3 regions of the Rhizobium hidalgonense genome follow, and region 3 is predicted to be linked to each of the others. Evidence: predicted binding sites of a transcription regulator. Region 3 holds the regulator's gene; each other region holds the start of a gene.

Region 1 (3,221 bases), 360 kb from region 3:
CGGGCGCTCGAGCCCGCCGACTGGGATATCGAGATCCTGGAAATGCACCACAAGCACAAGGTGGATGCGCCTTCCGGCACCGCGCTTCTTCTCGGCAATGCCGCCGCACGGGGCCGCGGCATCGATCTGACCTCGAAATCGGTCCGGGTGCGCGACGGCCATACCGGCGCCCGCGAGGCCGGCACGATCGGCTTTGCGACGCTGCGCGGCGGCTCCGTCATCGGCGAACATTCGGTGCTCTTCGCCGGCGAAGGCGAAATCGTCACCCTGTCGCACAGCGCAGCCGACCGCTCGATCTTTGCGCGCGGCGCCATCAAGGCCGCACTCTGGGCGCGCGACAAGAAGCCGGGTCTCTATTCCATGCTCGACGTGCTCGGGCTCTCTTCTTCATAACGATATCACGGAGGCTAATTCATGAGCGGTACCCTCGTCCTCGTTCGCCACGGCCAGAGCGACTGGAACCTGAAGAATCTCTTCACCGGCTGGAAGGATCCCGATCTGACCGAGCTCGGCATCGAGGAAGCCAATGCCGGTGGTAAGGCGCTGGCCGAATACGGGATCAAATTCGACGTCGCCTATACTTCGGCTCTGGTGCGGGCCCAGCACACGCTGAAGCTCATCCTCGACAAGGTCGGTCAGCCCGATCTCGAGACGATTTGCGACCAGGCGCTGAACGAGCGCGACTATGGCGATCTCTCCGGCCTCAACAAGGACGATGCGCGCGCCAAATGGGGCGAGGAGCAGGTGCATATCTGGCGCCGCTCCTACGACGTGCCGCCTCCGGGTGGCGAAAGCCTGCGCGACACCGGCGCCCGCGTCTGGCCCTATTACCTCACCGAGATTCTGCCGCGCGTGCTGCGCGGCGAGAAGGTTCTGGTTGCCGCACACGGCAATTCGCTGCGCTCGCTGGTCATGGTGCTCGACAAGCTGACCAAGGAAGGCGTGCTCGCCCTCAACCTCGCGACCGGCGTCCCGATGGTTTACAAGCTGAAGGCTGATTCCACCGTGGCTTCCAAGGAAGTGCTCGGCGATATGTCCGGCGCACATTGAATCCAGTGGCCTTCCCTGTCCCGACGGGGAAGGCTGCCCTCAATTCTCGATGGTGAACTGAACCCGGTCGGCTGCGAAGCGGCTGATCGAATACTGCACCGGCACACCGTCGAGATCGGTGTTCATCGCCTTGGCGATCAGCAGGATCGCACCGGGGGTGAGCTCCAGGTCGGCCAAGTCTGATGTATTCGCATGGGCGGCCGTCACTTCTGTCGTCGCCCTCACATAGTCCGGCAGGCCAAGGTCGGCAAAGGCCTTGGTGATCGATTCGTGCTTGCGGTAGGCCTCACCGATGCCGGCGAAGCGTGCGGCAGGAAACCAGCTCGTCGCCTTTGAAACCGGGCGCTTGTCTGCCTGGCGCAATGTTTCCAGGCGGATGACTTGCGCTCCCTGCTTCAGGCCGAGCCAGCGGGCGATCTCGGCGCTCGCCTCCTCCGTGACATCATCAAGCAGAAGGCCGCGCATTTCGCGCGCTTGATCGCCGATGCCGGCGGTGAAGCGCGTGCGCTTGGTGATCGGAAAATTCAGCCGCTCCTTACGCTCGATCAGCGTGCCGCGACCTTGTACCGCACGCACGATTCCCTCCTGCGCCAAGGCCGCCAAAGCGCTGCGCACCGTATGCCGGTTGACGCCGAATTGCTGCGCCAGGATCGTTTCCGGCGGCACCATTCCCGCCTCGTCATAGGTTCCGGTGCTGATCGCCTCGCGAATCCGGTCGGCGATCTGGCGCCAGAGCGCCACGCCGGTCTGTCTTTGCACCTGCTTCAATCCTGCCATTCCACCCCTGCCCCGTCATTTCAACCGACGGCGTCACACGCTTGTCATGACATCGATTTAGGACTAAACATAGCTTGTATGGTTGTCTATATCAATAGACATTTAAAGGAAAGCGGCGATGATCTCAGTGGACAGGAAAAACGCTGCGTCACAGACGGCATCCGGGCGCAAACGCGCCGCCGATCTGCTGGCGCGCGCGGAACGCAGCGAACTCCAGGCGGTCTGGGATGCATTGCCGCAAAAGCCTGCGGCGCATGCGGTGCGCGGACCGGAGACAGGGCTGGTGATGGTCCGCGGCCGCATCGGCGGCGGCGGAGCGTCCTTCAATCTCGGCGAGGTGACGGTGACACGGGCGACCGTCCGGCTCGACTCCGGCTCGATCGGCCATGCGCAGGCGCTCGGCACCGACCGCGAGAAGGCCCGGCTTGCGGCGATCTTCGACGCCCTTTGGCAAGAGGAGGCGACGCAGGATTTCGTCGAGCAGGCGCTGCTTTTGCCGATCGCCGAGCGGATCGCCGCTACTGAGCGCCGCAAGGCCGACGAGACGGCCGCCACCCGCGTCGATTTCTTCACCATGGTGCGGGGAGACAACTGATGGTTCTGAAGACGGAAGCTCTGACCGGCGGCTTTGCCGAACCGGTCTTCCACGCCCAGAGTGTCTTCAAAATGCTGATGGACGGCATGGCCCGGCCCGGCACGATCCAGACGGTTCAGCCCGATGCCGCGCCGCCGGCACCGCTCGGCATCGCCGCCGGCGCGATCGCGCTGACGCTTTGCGACCACGACACATCAGTCTGGCTTTCCCAGGGGCTGGCGAAATCCGCCGTGCCGGAATGGCTCGGCTTCCACACCGGCGCGCCGCTGACCACCGAAAAGGCCGAGGCGCGTTTCGCCTTTACGGAAGCCGGCACCGCACTTTGCCCCTTCGGGCTGTTTGCATCGGGCACGCAGGAATATCCCGACCGTTCGACGACCTTGATCATCGAGCTTGCCGAACTGGAGAGCGGGCGCAGGCTGGCGCTGATGGGCCCAGGCATCCAGACTGTCGCGAAGATTGCGCCTGTCGGCCTGCCCGAGACCTTTCTGCGGCTCTGGACCGAGAACCGCGCTCTCTTTCCGCGCGGCATCGACATCGTGCTGACCTCGGGCAGACGCTTCATCTGCCTGCCGCGCACCACCAAGATCACAGCAACGGAGATCTGAGCTCATGTATGTTGCCGTCAAAGGTGGCGAGGCCGCCATCGCCAATGCCCACCGGCTGCTTGCCGACCGCCGCCGCGGCGACCGTTCGCTGCCGGCGATCGGCATCGAGCAGATCGTCGAACAACTTGCCCTCGCCGTCGACCGCGTCATGGCCGAGGCCTCGCTTTTCGACCGCAGGCTCGCAGCGCTGG
Region 2 (3,221 bases), 960 kb from region 3:
TCCAACCGCCAAAATACCCGTGACCTTCACCGTTCGCCCTCTTTTTGCACACATCCACGGATCTGCCTGCTCCATTTGCCATAGCGGTTCGCGGGTGGACATCATCATAAGCGCCGCAAGGAAGTAAAGCGGCTCTGGCGCAACTTAGACCTGAATTTAGTTAGGAAAGCGTCGACTGTCAGCCCCACCGAAGCATGCCAAGTCCTTCACCTTCGACACAAGATGAAAGGCATGCTGCTTGCTGAGATGACAATCACGTTTTTTCGACCTAAGCCGCCATCGCCCGCAGCGGATGCAGCGTGCCGTCGCTGTAGACGAAGCGGCCGGCGCGGAAGGTGGCGCGGATGCGGTTGATGTCGCCGGGTTCGACAGTCACCAGATCGGCGCGCTGGCCGAGGGCGATTTCGCCGCGGTCGGAGAGGCCGGCGGAGTGGGCGGCGTTGGCGGTCGCCATAGCGACGGCAGCCGGGAGACCGCCTTCCACCATATCGGCGAGCTTGAAGATGCCGGGCACGAAGGCGGCCGGGTGGTAATCGGCGGCAATGACGCTGAGCAGGCCGGCCCTGGCGGCATCGAGGGCGCTGAGATTGCCCGACATCGACTGGCCGCGCAGCGCGTTCGGCGCGCCCATCAGCGTCCAGAGGCCGCGGCGGCGCGCCTCTTCGGCTGCAGGTGCGGTCACCGGAAACTCGCTGATGGTGACGCCGAGATCGTGCATTTCGGCGACTTTCTCGACGCTGTCATCATCATGCGAGGCGAGCGACAGCTTGTGCTTCAGCGACAGCGCGACGATGTCTTTGAGCTTGGCTTCGATCTCGGGATTGCTGCGCATGGCGATGCGCTTGGCGACGATTTCGGCGGCCATTTCCTCGGAGATGGCCCGGCGCTCGGAAATGCTGAGGATGTAGCTTTGCAGGTTGTTGTACTGGCCCTGCCCCGGCGTGTGGTCGGTGAGCGAGACCATGTCGATCTGGTTGGCATTCAATAGGCGCTCGAGCGCCGGAGCAGCGCCGACATTGGTGATTTCGTAGCGGGCGTGGACGCGGTGGTCGATCAGCAGGTCGTCGCGCAGGCGGTTGATGCCCTCGATCACCGCCGCAGTCGTCTCCAGCGAGCGGACGTGGCCGTAGACGCTTTCGGTGGCGAAAGAGACGGCGGCGAAGGCCGTGGTGACGCCGGCGGCGGCAAGTTTCTTGTCGAGTTCGTGGATGCCGAAATCGATCGGCATCGTCGCATTCGGCCGCGGCGCGATCTCGCGCTCGATCATGTCGCCGTGGAGATCGACGAAACCGGGCATCAGCAGCCGGCCGCCGCCATCGATGGCCGCAGCCGCTATCGGCTCGGGCCGGATCTCGGCGATGACGCCATCCTCAACACGCACGGAACCTTCACTCACGACCTCGTTTGGGAGAACGAGGGTGAAATTGCTGAGCCACATGGGCTTTCTCCTAACCGCATCGATGATTGACAGACCGCAGCGGATAGAACCGCTTCGTGACAAACGTATGAAATTTTCGAACGCCACAACCGCGATAGCGAAACCGTCTTGAGCCCAACCCAACGGCTTGCCCGAGACCGCTCATCCGCTATCGAAGTTTATTCCTGTTCAACAACGCCCATTGCAGCAGCATGATCGTCTTGGCGTCGAAGATCTCGCCGGTTTCGATCATCCGGGCGGCTTCGTCGAGCGGGATTTCCAGGACCTCGATATCCTCGTGCTCCTCGTCTAGGCCACCGCCCTCGGCAACGCGGTCGGCGATGTCGATCACGGAGACGAAGAAGTGGACGACTTCGGCAAAGGCGCCCGGCGACGTGTAGCATTTGAACAGGAAGCGCGCATCGCGCAGCTGGTAACCGGTTTCTTCCATCGCCTCGCGGCGGATCGCCTGTTCGGGATGATCGTCGTCGAGAAGGCCGGCAGGCACCTCGATTATCCAGGCGGGGTCGCCATTGAGATGCACGGCAAGCCGGAACTGGCGGACGAGAACGACAAGATCGCGTTTCGGATCGTAAAGCAGGACGCAGGCGGCCGGCGTGCGGTGGTAGACCTCCCGCTTCAGCTGCTGGGTCGCGCCCCTACGGTCGATATAGTCGAGCAAATAGCTGCTCAACCGCGTCCACCCATTCGACAGCGTTTCCTCGCTGACGATCTTCACCCGTGATTTCGGCTGCATCATGCTGCGTCCTTGCGAAGCCAGACCTTGTTATCGTGCACGGCGGCCCCACCATAGGGCGCGACCGGGTCGGCGCCGGTCAGGACGTTGATCCCCTCGCCGTCGATATGCGCCTTGTTCGGCCAGAGTCCCTCGGCAATCAGCACGCCTGATTTCACTTCGGTGGTGATGCGGGCGTGGATGCGCAGGTCGCCGCGGCTGTTGCCGATGCGGACGAGATCGCCATGAGCGATGCCATTGGCTTCGGCGTCGGCCGGATTGATCATCACTTCGGGGCGGCCTTCCTTCTGACGCGAGGTCTTGGTTTCGGAGAAGCTCGAATTCAGGAAGTTGCGGGCGGGCGATGTGGCGAGGCGGAAGGGATGCTCGGGATCGGCGACCTCGATGACATCGACCTGATCCGGGAAGGCCGGAAGCTCTGCATGCGGCCCGAGCACGCCGACGGCGGCCGGCGGCTTGTTAGGCGCCGGCTGGTTGATCCAGTCCGGGCGGAAATGGAACCTGCCATCCGGATGGGCAAAACCGTCCAGGAAGTGTGCCTCCTCGAAAGCCGGCTGGCGATCGAACCATTTGTGTTCGAGGAAATGATCGTAATCCGGCAGGCCGCTCGATTCGAGCACCCGGTCGACCATCTCGCGGGCGGTAAAACCGAAGCCCGGGCGATCGGCGACGCCGAGGCGCTTGGCCAGTTCTTCGATGACGAAGAGATTGGTGCGCACGCTTGGCGGCGGCTCGACCAGCTTCGGCCCCAGCAGAATATGGTTCTGGCCGCCGGCCCGGTAGATGTCGTCGTGCTCGACGAACATCGTCGCGGGAATGACGATATCGGCAATCTCCGCCGTTTCGGTCATGAACTGCTCATGGACGGCGACGAAGAGGTCGTCGCGGGCAAAACCGCGTCTGACCAGCCGCTGCTCGGGGGCGATGTTTGCCGGATTGGTGTTCTGGATCAACATCGCCGTCACCGGGCCGCGATGGCGCAGCGCCACCGCATCGCCGGTCAGCACCCGGCCGATCTGCGACTGGTCGAGCATGCGGATATCGGCA
Region 3 (3,221 bases):
CGTGCCGTCGCCGTCAGCCCCGAAGTCATCCTGATGGACGAGCCCTGCTCGGCGCTTGACCCGATTGCCACCGCCAAGGTCGAGGAACTGATCCACGAATTGCGCGAGAACTACACGATCGTCATCGTCACCCACTCCATGCAGCAGGCCGCGCGCGTCTCGCAGCGCACCGCCATGTTCCACCTCGGCAATCTCGTCGAGGAGAACGACACCGACAAGATGTTCACCAATCCCGACGATCCGCGCACCCAGGACTACATCATGGGCCGCTTCGGCTGATTTTGGCGATACGAAGCTTTCCGTTATTCGAAGGACAAAGCCCCATGGCATCGACACATATCTATTCTGCCTATGATGATGATCTGAAGTTCCTGTCCAGGCGGATTTCCGAAATGGGCGGCCTGGCCGAGCAGATGGTTGCCGAATCCGTCCGGGCGCTGGTCAACGGCGACACGGCGCTGGCGCAGAAGGTCATCTCCGACGATGTGATCCTCGATCACGCCGAACGCGAAATCGGCGACAAGGCGATCGTTACCATCGCCCGCCGTCAGCCGATGGCCGCCGATCTGCGGGAAATCATGGGTTCGATCCGCATTGCCGCCGATCTCGAACGGGTCGGCGACCTTGGCAAGAACACCGCCAAGCGCGTCATCGCCGTCCAAAGCACCGGCGTTCCCCGCAAGCTCGCCCGCGGCCTTGAGCATCTGTCCGAGCTGGCGCTCGTCCAACTCAAAGAAGTGCTCGACGTCTACACGACGCGCGCCGCCGACAAGGCCAGTGCGATCCGCGAGCGCGACAACGAGATCGACGCAATGTACACTTCGCTGTTTCGCGAGCTCTTGACCTACATGATGGAAGATCCGCGCAATATCACCAGCTGTACGCATCTTCTCTTCTGCGCCAAGAACATCGAGCGCATCGGCGATCACGCCACCAACATCGCCGAGACGATCTATTACATGGCAACCGGCGCCCAGCCGGAAGGCGACCGTCCGAAGGACGACAGCGCCAACACCGTTGGTGCAGTCACGGAATAACCGTCCGCACCCGTCAATTGCGCGCGCGCCCATGTGGGGCGCGCAAAGAGGTCGCAGCCACTTTTCTGATTTTGCGCAGGATGCATTGCTTAAATCATCCCCGGTTTAAGGATCATGCGCGAGGAGACCAATACGCATGATCCCGAGAGTTGCAGTAGTTGAAGACGAGGAGGCGCTCAGCGTGCTTCTTCGCTACAATCTCGAAGCGGAAGGCTTCGAGGTCGATACCATCCTTCGTGGCGACGAGGCCGAAATCAGGCTTCAGGAACGCACGCCCGACCTTCTCATCCTCGATTGGATGCTGCCCGGCGTCTCCGGCATCGAGCTCTGCCGGCGCCTGCGCATGCGGCCGGAAACCGAGCGCCTGCCGATCATCATGCTGACGGCGCGCGGCGAAGAGAGCGAGCGTGTCCGTGGGCTTTCCACAGGAGCCGACGATTACGTCGTCAAGCCCTTTTCGACCCCCGAGCTGGTTGCCCGCGTCAAGGCGATGCTGCGCCGCGCCCGCCCCGAGGTGCTGTCGACGGTATTGAAATGCGGCGATATCGAGCTCGACCGCGAAACCCATCGCGTCCACCGCAAGAGTCGCGAAGTCCGCCTCGGCCCCACCGAATTCCGCCTGCTGGAATTCCTGATGTCGTCGCCGGGCCGGGTCTTCTCCCGCTCGCAGCTCCTGGATGGCGTCTGGGGCCACGACATCTATGTCGACGAACGCACCGTCGACGTCCATGTCGGCCGCCTGCGCAAGGCGCTGAATTTCTCCAACATGCAAGACGTCATCCGCACCGTCCGCGGCGCCGGTTATTCGATGGAAGCCTGAGGCTGAGGGAGTGCGTGGTCGGCGTTCCCGCCTGCACAGCCCTTCCCACGCCCTTTCATCGCACCGGCGCGGCGTATGAGCCGGCACCGCCTTTCCTCCGTCATCCAGGCACCACCTCTCCTCCGTCATCCCAGGGCTTGACCCTGGGATCCATGCGGCTGGCACTGTGAGAAGAGCGATGGCATCCAGCTGCAGGGAAATTATCGAAGCCGAGTGCCTGGTTGTGGATCCCAGGGTCAAGCCCTGGGATGACGGAATGTATGGCTGGCTTTGTTGCCAAACACAAAGGCCGCCTTCCCACTCTACTCATAAAAAAACGGGCCGCGCGGCCCGTTTTTCATGTCCAGCGATGCCGCTTCTCAGCCGGCCCGCGCTGCCGCCCGGCGGCGTTCGTTGATTGGCTGGTAGGCAAGCTTCTGATGATAGCCGCAATAGGGCGAATTGTCGGGGGATTCGCAGCCGCAGAAATGGAAATCGTCCTTCAGCGGATCGCCGACCGGCCACTTGCAGGTGCGTTCGGTCAGTTCCGTCAGGCCGAGGCGGCGCGAGATCGGCACGACCACGTTGCCCTTCGGCACGTACTCCATTTCCTCGACCGTTTCGATCTCGATCTCTTCCTTCAGCATCGTTGCGCCCTGCTGGCGGGTAACGGTGCGGGTGGTGATGCGAGAGGCATAATTCGGTGCGCGCGGCGCCGAGGTATTGCGTTTCGGCGTGCGCGCCGTGGCGGCGGTGCCGCCGGCCTTGGCGCGGCCCGGAAGGCTGAGCCTATGTACTTTACCGATCACAGCGTTTCTGCTGACACCGCCAAGTTGCGCCGCGATCTGGCTGGCGCTCAGTCCTTCGGCCCAAAGCTTCTTGAGTTTCTCGACCCGCTCGTCTGTCCAGTTCATGCCCTGTCTCCACCTTCTGCGTTGGTGATGGCAGAATCCCTCACCGTTGTCCCGGAAGCCTCCGAAACAAGAAACGCTTGATCAATTTTGGTGACTAGTTCCGCCGCATGCAGTCTAGTAATTGAACTTTAACCTAGTGTGAGGCTGACTCCCTGACAAGAGTCGCGGGAATCCGGATGAATCGAATTCGTAGTTTTCCCCAACTTGCTGCCCCGGCGTGGCATTTCTGCAATATTGCCTGTTGAAGACTGAAAATGCCGCTGTACACCCTTGCTGCATACGCTAAGGGCGCAGTTTTGTTGACATTGCAGCGCGAAAAGGAAATAGTGCCGCTGGCCGCCGCAAGGCGGCATTTTTGATTTTTCGGGCCTGGTTTTTTCTTAGCCGGAGTCCGCTGCTGGATAACATCGATAGGAGACTCGCGCCATGGCCGAAGCCGCGCCGCTTTATGACACCTACTCTCGTGCCCCG

Evidence for each region. The regulator PhoB, encoded in region 3, activates phosphate uptake and scavenging genes when phosphate is short. The targets are predictions, from matches to a motif close to TGTCATNNANCTGTCAT.
Region 1: a site for PhoB is predicted at 1,859-1,875, ahead of phnF (phosphonate metabolism transcriptional regulator PhnF). Genes of this name have one in related genera too.
Region 2: a site for PhoB is predicted at 1,495-1,511, ahead of FFM81_RS13670 (alpha-D-ribose 1-methylphosphonate 5-triphosphate diphosphatase). Genes of this name have one in related genera too.

What each region holds. Positions count from the first base shown of each region.
Region 1 covers NZ_CP054027.1:4,146,474-4,149,694, forward strand. The annotation lists gene dapB (4-hydroxy-tetrahydrodipicolinate reductase) at 1-393, shown strand, start outside; gene FFM81_RS20240 (2,3-bisphosphoglycerate-dependent phosphoglycerate mutase) at 415-1,050, shown strand; gene phnF (phosphonate metabolism transcriptional regulator PhnF) at 1,090-1,827, opposite strand; gene phnG (phosphonate C-P lyase system protein PhnG) at 1,946-2,422, shown strand; gene phnH (phosphonate C-P lyase system protein PhnH) at 2,422-3,030, shown strand; gene FFM81_RS20260 (carbon-phosphorus lyase complex subunit) at 3,035-3,221, shown strand, end outside.
Region 2 covers NZ_CP054027.1:2,835,964-2,839,184, forward strand. The annotation lists gene FFM81_RS13670 (alpha-D-ribose 1-methylphosphonate 5-triphosphate diphosphatase) at 269-1,438, opposite strand; gene FFM81_RS13675 (NUDIX domain-containing protein) at 1,587-2,177, opposite strand; gene FFM81_RS13680 (molybdopterin-containing oxidoreductase family protein) at 2,174-3,221, opposite strand, start outside.
Region 3 covers NZ_CP054027.1:3,791,387-3,794,607, reverse strand. The annotation lists gene pstB (phosphate ABC transporter ATP-binding protein PstB) at 1-279, shown strand, start outside; gene phoU (phosphate signaling complex protein PhoU) at 324-1,037, shown strand; gene phoB (phosphate regulon transcriptional regulator PhoB) at 1,174-1,857, shown strand; gene FFM81_RS18415 (GcrA family cell cycle regulator) at 2,217-2,750, opposite strand; gene FFM81_RS18410 (aspartate aminotransferase family protein) at 3,177-3,221, shown strand, end outside.